Regions from separate parts of the Lactobacillus johnsonii genome, predicted to be linked through region 2. Evidence: predicted binding sites of a transcription regulator. Region 2 holds the regulator's gene; the other holds the start of a gene.
What was found. Region 2 encodes HrcA, which represses chaperone genes, less so after heat shock. Its sites were predicted from a motif close to TTAGCACTCNNNNNNNNNGAGTGCTAA; they were not measured.
Positions count from the first base shown of each region.

Region 1 (4,225 bases), 560 kb from region 2:
TTTAATTACTCGGTTTATTTAGAAATAGCCTATCATTTGTAAGCATTTTCGTTATAATTAAAATCGGTATTAATTATGTACATAGACAGAAAGGTTATTTTATGATCGAAGAAGAAAAAAAGTCTGATGCCAAAAAAATGCTTTGGCCTACACTGGCAATGATGGCATTTTCAACTGTTTGGGGCTTTGGCAATGTTGTAAATGGTTATGTTTACTTCGATGGTACTAAGATCGTTTTCAGCTGGGTTCTAATGTTTTTACTCTATTTTGTTCCCTATGCATTAATGGTTGGAGAATTAGGCGCTACCTTTAAAAATGCAAATGGTGGTGTCTCATCTTGGGTTAATGCGACCATGGGTGCAAAATGGGCATATTATGCCGGATGGACCTATTGGGCTTGTCACGTCGTTTATATTTCCAGTAAAGGTACCGGCGGCTTAAGAGCGATGGCTTGGGGAATTTTTGGAAATACCAAATGGTATGATGGTCTCCCAACGGCCTGGACTCAACTTGCTACTTTAGTTGTTTTCCTATTTTTCTGCTGGGTCACTAGTAAAGGAATTCCTGTTCTTAAAAGTTTAGCCACTATTGCTGGATCATCAATGTTTATCATGTCTATTTTGTTTATAATTATGATGTTTGCTGCTCCAGCAATTAACCCTCACGCAGGATATTATTCAATTAACTTTAATTGGAAAAGTTTAATGCCAACATTCAATCTTAAGTATTTAACTTCTCTTTCAATTCTAGTTTTTGCCGTTGGTGGATGTGAAAAAATATCTCCCTATGTAAATAAAGTTAAAGACCCTTCAAAAAACTTCCCGAAAGCAATGATGGCTCTTGCTATTATGGTTATGATTTCTGCTATTTTAGGAACATTTGCCATGGCTTTGATGTTTGATCCTAAGATTGTTAACAATAATTTAAATGAATATATTTCAAACGGTGCTTATATGGCATTCCAGCGTTTGGGTGAATATTACCATGTTGGTGGCTTGTTTATGTATATCTATTCATGGTGTAACGTTATTGGACAATTTTCTACCTTAGTTATTAGTATCGATGCTCCACTTAGAATGTTATTAGGTAGTAAAGAAGCTAAAAACTTCATCCCTAAGAAACTCCTTAAAGTTAATAAACATGGAGCATATATCAACGGCATTTGGATGGTCGTTATCCTTTCCGGTGGTTTAATTGCAGCTCAAGCTTTACTACCAGATGCACAAGCTGTTATGGCACAATTAGTTAAGTTAAATTCTACTACAATGCCAATGCGCTATTTATGGGTATTTGCAGCTTATATTGCTCTTAGAAAACATCAAACAAAATTTGATACTTCTTATCAAATGACAAAAAATCAAGGTCTTGCGTATACTGCCGGAATTTGGTGTTTCATTGTAACAGCTGCATGTTGTATTTTAGGAATTTACTCTCCTGATCCATTTACACTTTTCCTTAATATTATTACTCCAATTATCTTGATCGCTTTAGGATTGATTTTACCAGCAATCAAGAAAAAAGAAGATGGTAATAATCCACTAATGGATTAATTACAAATGGCCGATATAAAAAATATATCGGTCATTTTTTCTACATAAAATTAAGCTCGATCAGTTGACATGATTAAAAGTAAGTGATTTAATTAGCACTGTACTTATTAGAGTGCTAATTTTGTTTAGGAGGTAAAATTAATGCTCGTACCTACAGTTATTGAACAAACTGCACGTGGTGAACGTGCTTACGACATTTATTCAAGATTATTAAAAGATAGAATCATTATGCTTAGTGGTGAAATTAATGACCAAATGGCTAATTCCATCATTGCTCAACTTTTATTCTTAGATGCACAAGATAACACTAAAGATATTTCTCTTTACATTAATTCTCCAGGTGGTGTTATTACCTCTGGATTAGCAATTATGGATACAATGAACTTTATCAAATCAGACGTATCTACAATTGCCATTGGTATGGCTGCTTCTATGGCTTCCATCCTTTTAACTAGTGGAACTAAGGGTAAACGTTTTGCATTACCAAACTCAACAGTTCTTATTCACCAACCGTTAGGTGGTGCACAAGGTCAACAAACTGACATTCAAATTGCAGCTAATGAAATTTTAAAGAGTCGTAAAAAACTTAACCAAATTTTACATGAAACCACTGGTCAACCTCTTGATAAGATCCTTAAGGATACTGAACGCGACAATTACTTGTCTGCTGAAGAAGCTAAAGACTATGGTTTAATCGATGAAATTTTGGTAAACCAAAAGAAAGACTAGTTTATTTATTCAGACAAAAATAGAGCTCACGATGTGAGCTCTATTTTTTTATCTAATTTTCTTCTTTTAATTGCTTCGCTATTTCACGAATTTTTTGAAAACGATGGTTAACCCCTGACTTTGAGATTGGACCATCTGGTACTTGTGCTGCAACTTCCTTAAGAGAAAGTTCTGGATGCGTTAACCTAAAACGAGCTAGCACAGTCAATTTTTCAGGTAAGTTTTCTAAACCAAATTTTTCTTCAATCAATTGAATATCTTCAACTTGCTTAGCTGCTGCATTTGCAGTCTTTTTTAGATTTGCTGTATCGCAATTCACTAAACGATTCACCGAATTACGCATATCACGCATAATTCTTAAATCTTCAAAAGCTAGCATTGCGTTCACTGCACCAACTATATGGAGAAAATCACCAATTTTTTCTGCTTCTTTTAAATAGACGATATAGCCACTTCGTCTCCTAGTTTCTTTTGCATTTAAATAAAAGAAATTGTTCATTAACTTTAATAGATCTTGATTGTGATCTTCATAAAGAGAATAAATCTCTAAATGATAGCGACTAGTTTCTGGATTATTTACACTTCCAGATGCTAAAAAAGCTCCTCTTAAATAGGACATTGCTCTTTGTTCCGAAGACATAATCTTTTCAGGAATTCCCGTAATAAGACCATTATTACTATCAAAAATTTCTAAGTCGGTTAGAATTTCATGAACTTGTTTTTGAAGTCTAACTAAATACTGATAATTTTTCTTTAATTTCATCTTCTTAGAAACAATTAATAGAGGTTCAATTCCATAAGCAGTCTTAATAAGAGAAAATATTCTCCTTGCAATCGCTGGATTTTCAGTTGTAATATCCAAACTAAATTGATGATCGTGCAGGCTAAGTACTCCGTTCATTCGCAAAAAAGCTGCTAATTCTGCCTTAGCGTGTTCGGGATGAACTGGCAGACTTGTAAGTTCTTTTTTTACATCACTTGCGTATGAAACCATTAACTAGTCCTGTTCCTTCTGTCTTCGACAATATGCTTCAAAAGCTAAATTCAAAATTTCATCAGCTACTTTTTTTCCATCATGAAAAACCAATCCACTATGTTGATCGATAAAGTCAGCTGTAATTACTCGACAATCTTGAGCCCTCAATCCGGCAAAATCATTCCGTACTGGTTCAAGATAAGCATCATAATCGGCTGGGTTAAATTTAGTCATATCAATCTTAGCACCGTTAACCAAAGCGGTATTAATATAATGGCCTCCTAAGTGGTCATTAATAACTTGCACATGCTCAGCCGCTGTAAAATGATCTGTTTCACCTTGCTGGGTCATAATATTACAAATATAAATTACTTCAGCTTTAGTTTGTCTTACAGCATCCCCTAAATTAGAAATCATCAAATTAGGTAAAATCGATGTAAATAAACTACCCGGTCCTAAAACTACTGCGTCTGCTTGCATAATAGCTGCTAAAACTGGCAACACAGCTTTAGGTTCTTCATCTGAGTCAGTATCGGTAACCCAGACACGTTTAATCCTCTTGTCTTTTGATGTGATTTCTGTTTCTCCTGATTCAGTTGTTCCATCGACAAATTCCGCATTTAAAGTCAAAGGCTCATTCGAAGCAGGAAAGATTCTTCCATCAATTCGCATCATTCTAGATAGGGATTGAACAGCGTCAAAAATATTTCCCTGCATTTCATCTAAGGCAGCAATAATTAGATTTCCAATTGCATGACCTGCAAAAAATGAGTCAGATGAATTAAATCGATATTGAAAAATATCTTTTTCTTCTTGTGGTAAATCAGATAAAGAAACCAATACATTTCTTATATCCCCTGGTGGCACTACATTAATATAATCTCTAATTGCACCGGACGATCCGCCATCATCAGCCACAGTAACAATAGCTGTTATATCAGCGTTTTGCTCCTTTAGAGCATTTAAAATA
Region 1 is NZ_CP059055.1:1,365,935-1,370,159, forward strand. Features, by position in the region: gene H0I41_RS06535 (APC family permease) at 102-1,550, shown strand; gene clpP (ATP-dependent Clp endopeptidase proteolytic subunit ClpP) at 1,692-2,279, shown strand; gene whiA (DNA-binding protein WhiA) at 2,332-3,273, opposite strand; gene H0I41_RS06550 (gluconeogenesis factor YvcK family protein) at 3,277-4,225, opposite strand, start outside.
Region 1: a site for HrcA is predicted at 1,643-1,669, ahead of clpP (ATP-dependent Clp endopeptidase proteolytic subunit ClpP). Genes of this name have one in related genera too.

Region 2 (4,225 bases):
TGCTGCACCTAAAGCAACAGCTTCATCAGGGTTAATTGAGTGGTCAGGTTCTTTTCCAGCCCAATCCTTAACAGCCTTTTGAACTGCAGGGATACGAGTTGAACCACCGTTCAAAATAACTTTATCAATATCATTTACAGTCAAACCTGCATCACTTAAAGCATTGTCAAATGCTACCTTAGTCTTTTGAACTAAATCATCAGTTAATTCATCAAACTTAGCACGAGTTAAATCAGCTTCAAGGTGAAGTGGACCAGCCTCTCCAGCAGAAATGAATGGAAGTGAAATGTGAGTTGAGGAAACACCAGATAAGTCTTTCTTAGCCTTTTCTGCAGCATCCTTTAAACGTTGTAGTGCCATCTTATCGTTAGATAAGTCAACACCATTTTCTTCCTTAAAGTTTTGGATTAACCAATCCATAATTCTTTGGTCAAAGTCGTCACCACCAAGGTGAGTATTACCATTAGTTGATAATACTTGGAAGACTCCATCACCTAATTGCAAGATAGAAACATCGAAAGTACCACCACCAAGGTCGTATACTAATACTTTTTCATCATTTTCATCTTTATCAAGACCATATGCTAAAGCTGAAGCAGTTGGTTCATTGATAATTCTTTGAACATTTAAGCCAGCAATTTTACCAGCATCTTTAGTAGCTTGACGTTGTGCATCGTTGAAATAAGCAGGAACAGTAATAACTGCGTCAGTTACCTTTTCACCCAAATAGTCTTCAGAAAACTTCTTAATGTATTGCAAAATAAAAGCTGAAATTTCTTGTGGAGTATATTCCTTATCTCCAACTTTAACTTTGTAGCCTTCTTCACCCATATGACTCTTGATTGAAACAATAGTGTTAGGGTTAGTGATTGCTTGACGCTTAGCTACTTCTCCAACTTGAATTTCACCATTTTTAAAAGCAACTACAGAAGGAGTTGTACGGTTACCTTCTGGGTTAGTAATAATTTTAGGTTCTTTACCTTCAAGTACGGCAACAGCAGAGTTAGTCGTACCTAAGTCAATACCAATAACTTTTGACATATATGGAACTTCCTTTCTTATTGAGCCACTACAACCATCGCTGGTCTTAATGTTCTATCTTTATATTGATATCCTTTTTGTAAAACTTTAACTACGCGATCTTTTTGTTCATCATTTTCTGCTGCCACAGTTTGAACAGCTTGATGAAGAGAAGGATCAAAAGTTTCGCCCTCGGCTTTAATTTCAGTAATTCCTTGATCTTTCATTGATTTAACTAATGAATCAAGAGTCATCTGAACGCCCTTTTGAAGTTGCTTAGCAGCTTCATCATCGGCTTTAACAGCTAATGCTCGCTCTAAGTTATCCATTGCAGGCAAAACTTCTTTAGCCAAGCTTTGAGATTCATATTTTATTAACTGAGCACGTTCTTTTGCATAGCGCACTTGCATATTTTGAATCTCAGCTTCACTACGTAAGTATTTATCTTCAAGATCCTTATTTTTAGCAGTTAATTCAGCAATTTCTTTTTCATAATTCTCTACTGGATTTTCCTTAACTTCCTCTTTCGGAGCTGCTTTTGGATCTTTTTTTGGTGCCTTATCTGGGGTCACCTCGTCCTTTAAATCTTTTTCATGCGGAAACTCTTCTTTACTCACAGCTAACCTCCTTACTTAAATCTACCATAATAATCTAACAATTTCTTTGCTAGTTCATTCCTAAAATACTCGAGTAATCCGATCATCTGCGAGTATGGCATGTTTGTTGGCCCTAGTAGTGCAATTGTTCCTTTACCATATTTACCAACACTATATTGTGCAGTTAATAAGCTGTAATTTTCAAGTAAATCGGATGGTAATTCTGAACCCAATTTAACCTGAACCTTAGAACTAGAATCATTTTTCAGTTCATCTTCAGGATTAAAACCAATCAAACTTGAAAGTGCATCATTTTGATCAATTAACTTATACAGTGATTTTATCTTGGTTAAATCATCGTTTTCATAATTACTCAAAAGATTAATTTGACCATCAACATACATTTGCTCACTAGCCGCATCTTTAATGACATCTTGTAAGAGATCTAATATTTCCGGTGCAGATCCTCGAGCAATAAGATGATCAGCAATTCGCTTGAGTAATACTTCATTAATTGAACTAAGTGATTTTCCAACTAATTGATCATTAATCAATCGAACAGCTTTTTCAATTTCTTCCCCGTTAGTGTGATGAGGCAAAGTATAAATTTGATTCTTTACATTACCATCATCAGTGACTAAAATGGCCATCACTTGATGACTAGATAGAGGAACAATTCTAAAACCCGTAACTTTTACCGAATGGGTTTCAGGTCCTGCTGCAAAAGCTGTATAGTTAGTCAAATCAGATAAAATCTTTGCAGCTTCCTGCACAATTTCATTAACTTGTTGAAAGGGTCGGTCTAACTGGTAAACAATTTGATTATAGACAGACGTTGGTATTTTTACTGGATTAATTAAATGATCCAAATAGTATCGATAGCCAGCAGTAGAAGGAATTCGTCCACTTGAAGAGTGTGTCTTTTCAAGTAGCCCTTTCTCTTCCAGAACCGCCATTTCATTTCGAACCGTTGCACTGGAGACCTTGACAGGCAGTTGATTCATCACGGTCTTGGAACCTACTGGCTCATGTGTCTGAGTAAAGTCCATAATAATAGTCTTTAAAATAAGTTCTTGCCGTTCAGTCAACATTTTCTCGCCCCCATCATTAGCACTCTTCTTTCTTCTGTGCTAACAATTTATATGATACCATACTTTAGCAATTGTTCAAGTAGAGTGCTAAATCAATTTGATTTTTAACAAAAAAAGCAAGTACTTAGTACTTGCTCAAATTTATTTAATCGGTAGTCTGATTACAGTTCTTACACGATCTACTCTAGTTCTTCGCGGATCACTTAAATATATTTCATGATGATAGCGTGGATTTTTTATATCAATTTGATAATTTTCTGACTTAACAAATTTATGCATATTTTCAATTGTCGTCGATTCGTCATCATAACTACCAATATGCATTTGCTGGACACATAGTCCTTCGTTATATTTAAAAAATTTTACTTTCGAGAAATCTTTTTTCTTCTTTTCACTAGCAGTTTTAACTGCCCAATCCAACTCTTTAGGAGTAACAAAGTCGGGTAAACGAATCATTGAAATCCAAGAAAAGTTTTCTTTATGAGAGTAGTCGATTTTTGAATCATCCCTCATCCACCAGAGACCTTCAAGAGGTGGAACAACAAAATCAAAATAACCTAGGATTTTGTGTTCTCCTTTTTTACTCATTTTAATGGTATAAGCGACACTATACAGCATTTCTAGAGCATTTTTATATGTTCCATCTTCTTTATTTGGATCCCCGCTTCCTGAAACTGCTAGATAGTTCATTTCAGGAATAGTTATTAATTCAGGTTTCTTTTTTGGAAAATATAAATCTTTATATTCTTTTTTATAGTCAAATACCAATTTTTTCTCCTTTAATTATTTAGCTTTTACATCTCCTAATTTTATTCGTTTATCTGTAACCTGACTAATAAAATACTTATCATGTTCAATTAATAGCATTGCCGGTTGTTCTTTTCTTAACATGTTAATTAACTGATCCTGGTTAAACACATCTAAATAATTAGCTGGCTCATCCCATAAATATATATCTGCTTCTTCTACCAATGATTTGGCAATCGCCACTCTTTTTTGCTGCCCCATACTCATTTCTTCAATTTTTGTGGCAAAGCTTTCTCTCGGAAAACCCATTTTTCTAAGAATATTTAATAGATTTTCATAAGATATTTTTTCTTTTTCTGCAAACTGAGATAAAGTACCAGAATATTCAATAAAATTTTGTGGTAAATATGATATCTTTAAGCCATTAACAATATCAAGCTTTCCTTGAGAAATCACATTTTTATCTGGTTTTAAAATATTTTTCAAAAATGTAGACTTTCCAGATCCATTTTTTCCTTCTATAGCTACAATCCCATGATTTTTAATAGTTAAATTTAAATCTTCAAACAATTTCTTATTTTGGACTGTAAGATCTAAATGCTGCGCTTCTAATAGAGTTCCATGATAGTTGGGATGAAAGTTCATTTCTAATTCAGGAATAGACTCAATATTTGTCATTAAGCCTTTTTTATCTTGAATACTCTTATCCATTCTTCTTTCAAGATTCTTCGATCTTTTCATTATTTTAGCTGCTTTATGACTAAAGAATCC
Region 2 is NZ_CP059055.1:809,378-813,602, reverse strand. Features, by position in the region: gene dnaK (molecular chaperone DnaK) at 1-1,041, opposite strand, end outside; gene grpE (nucleotide exchange factor GrpE) at 1,059-1,637, opposite strand; gene hrcA (heat-inducible transcriptional repressor HrcA) at 1,649-2,707, opposite strand; gene H0I41_RS03795 (GyrI-like domain-containing protein) at 2,849-3,475, opposite strand; gene abc-f (ribosomal protection-like ABC-F family protein) at 3,491-4,225, opposite strand, start outside.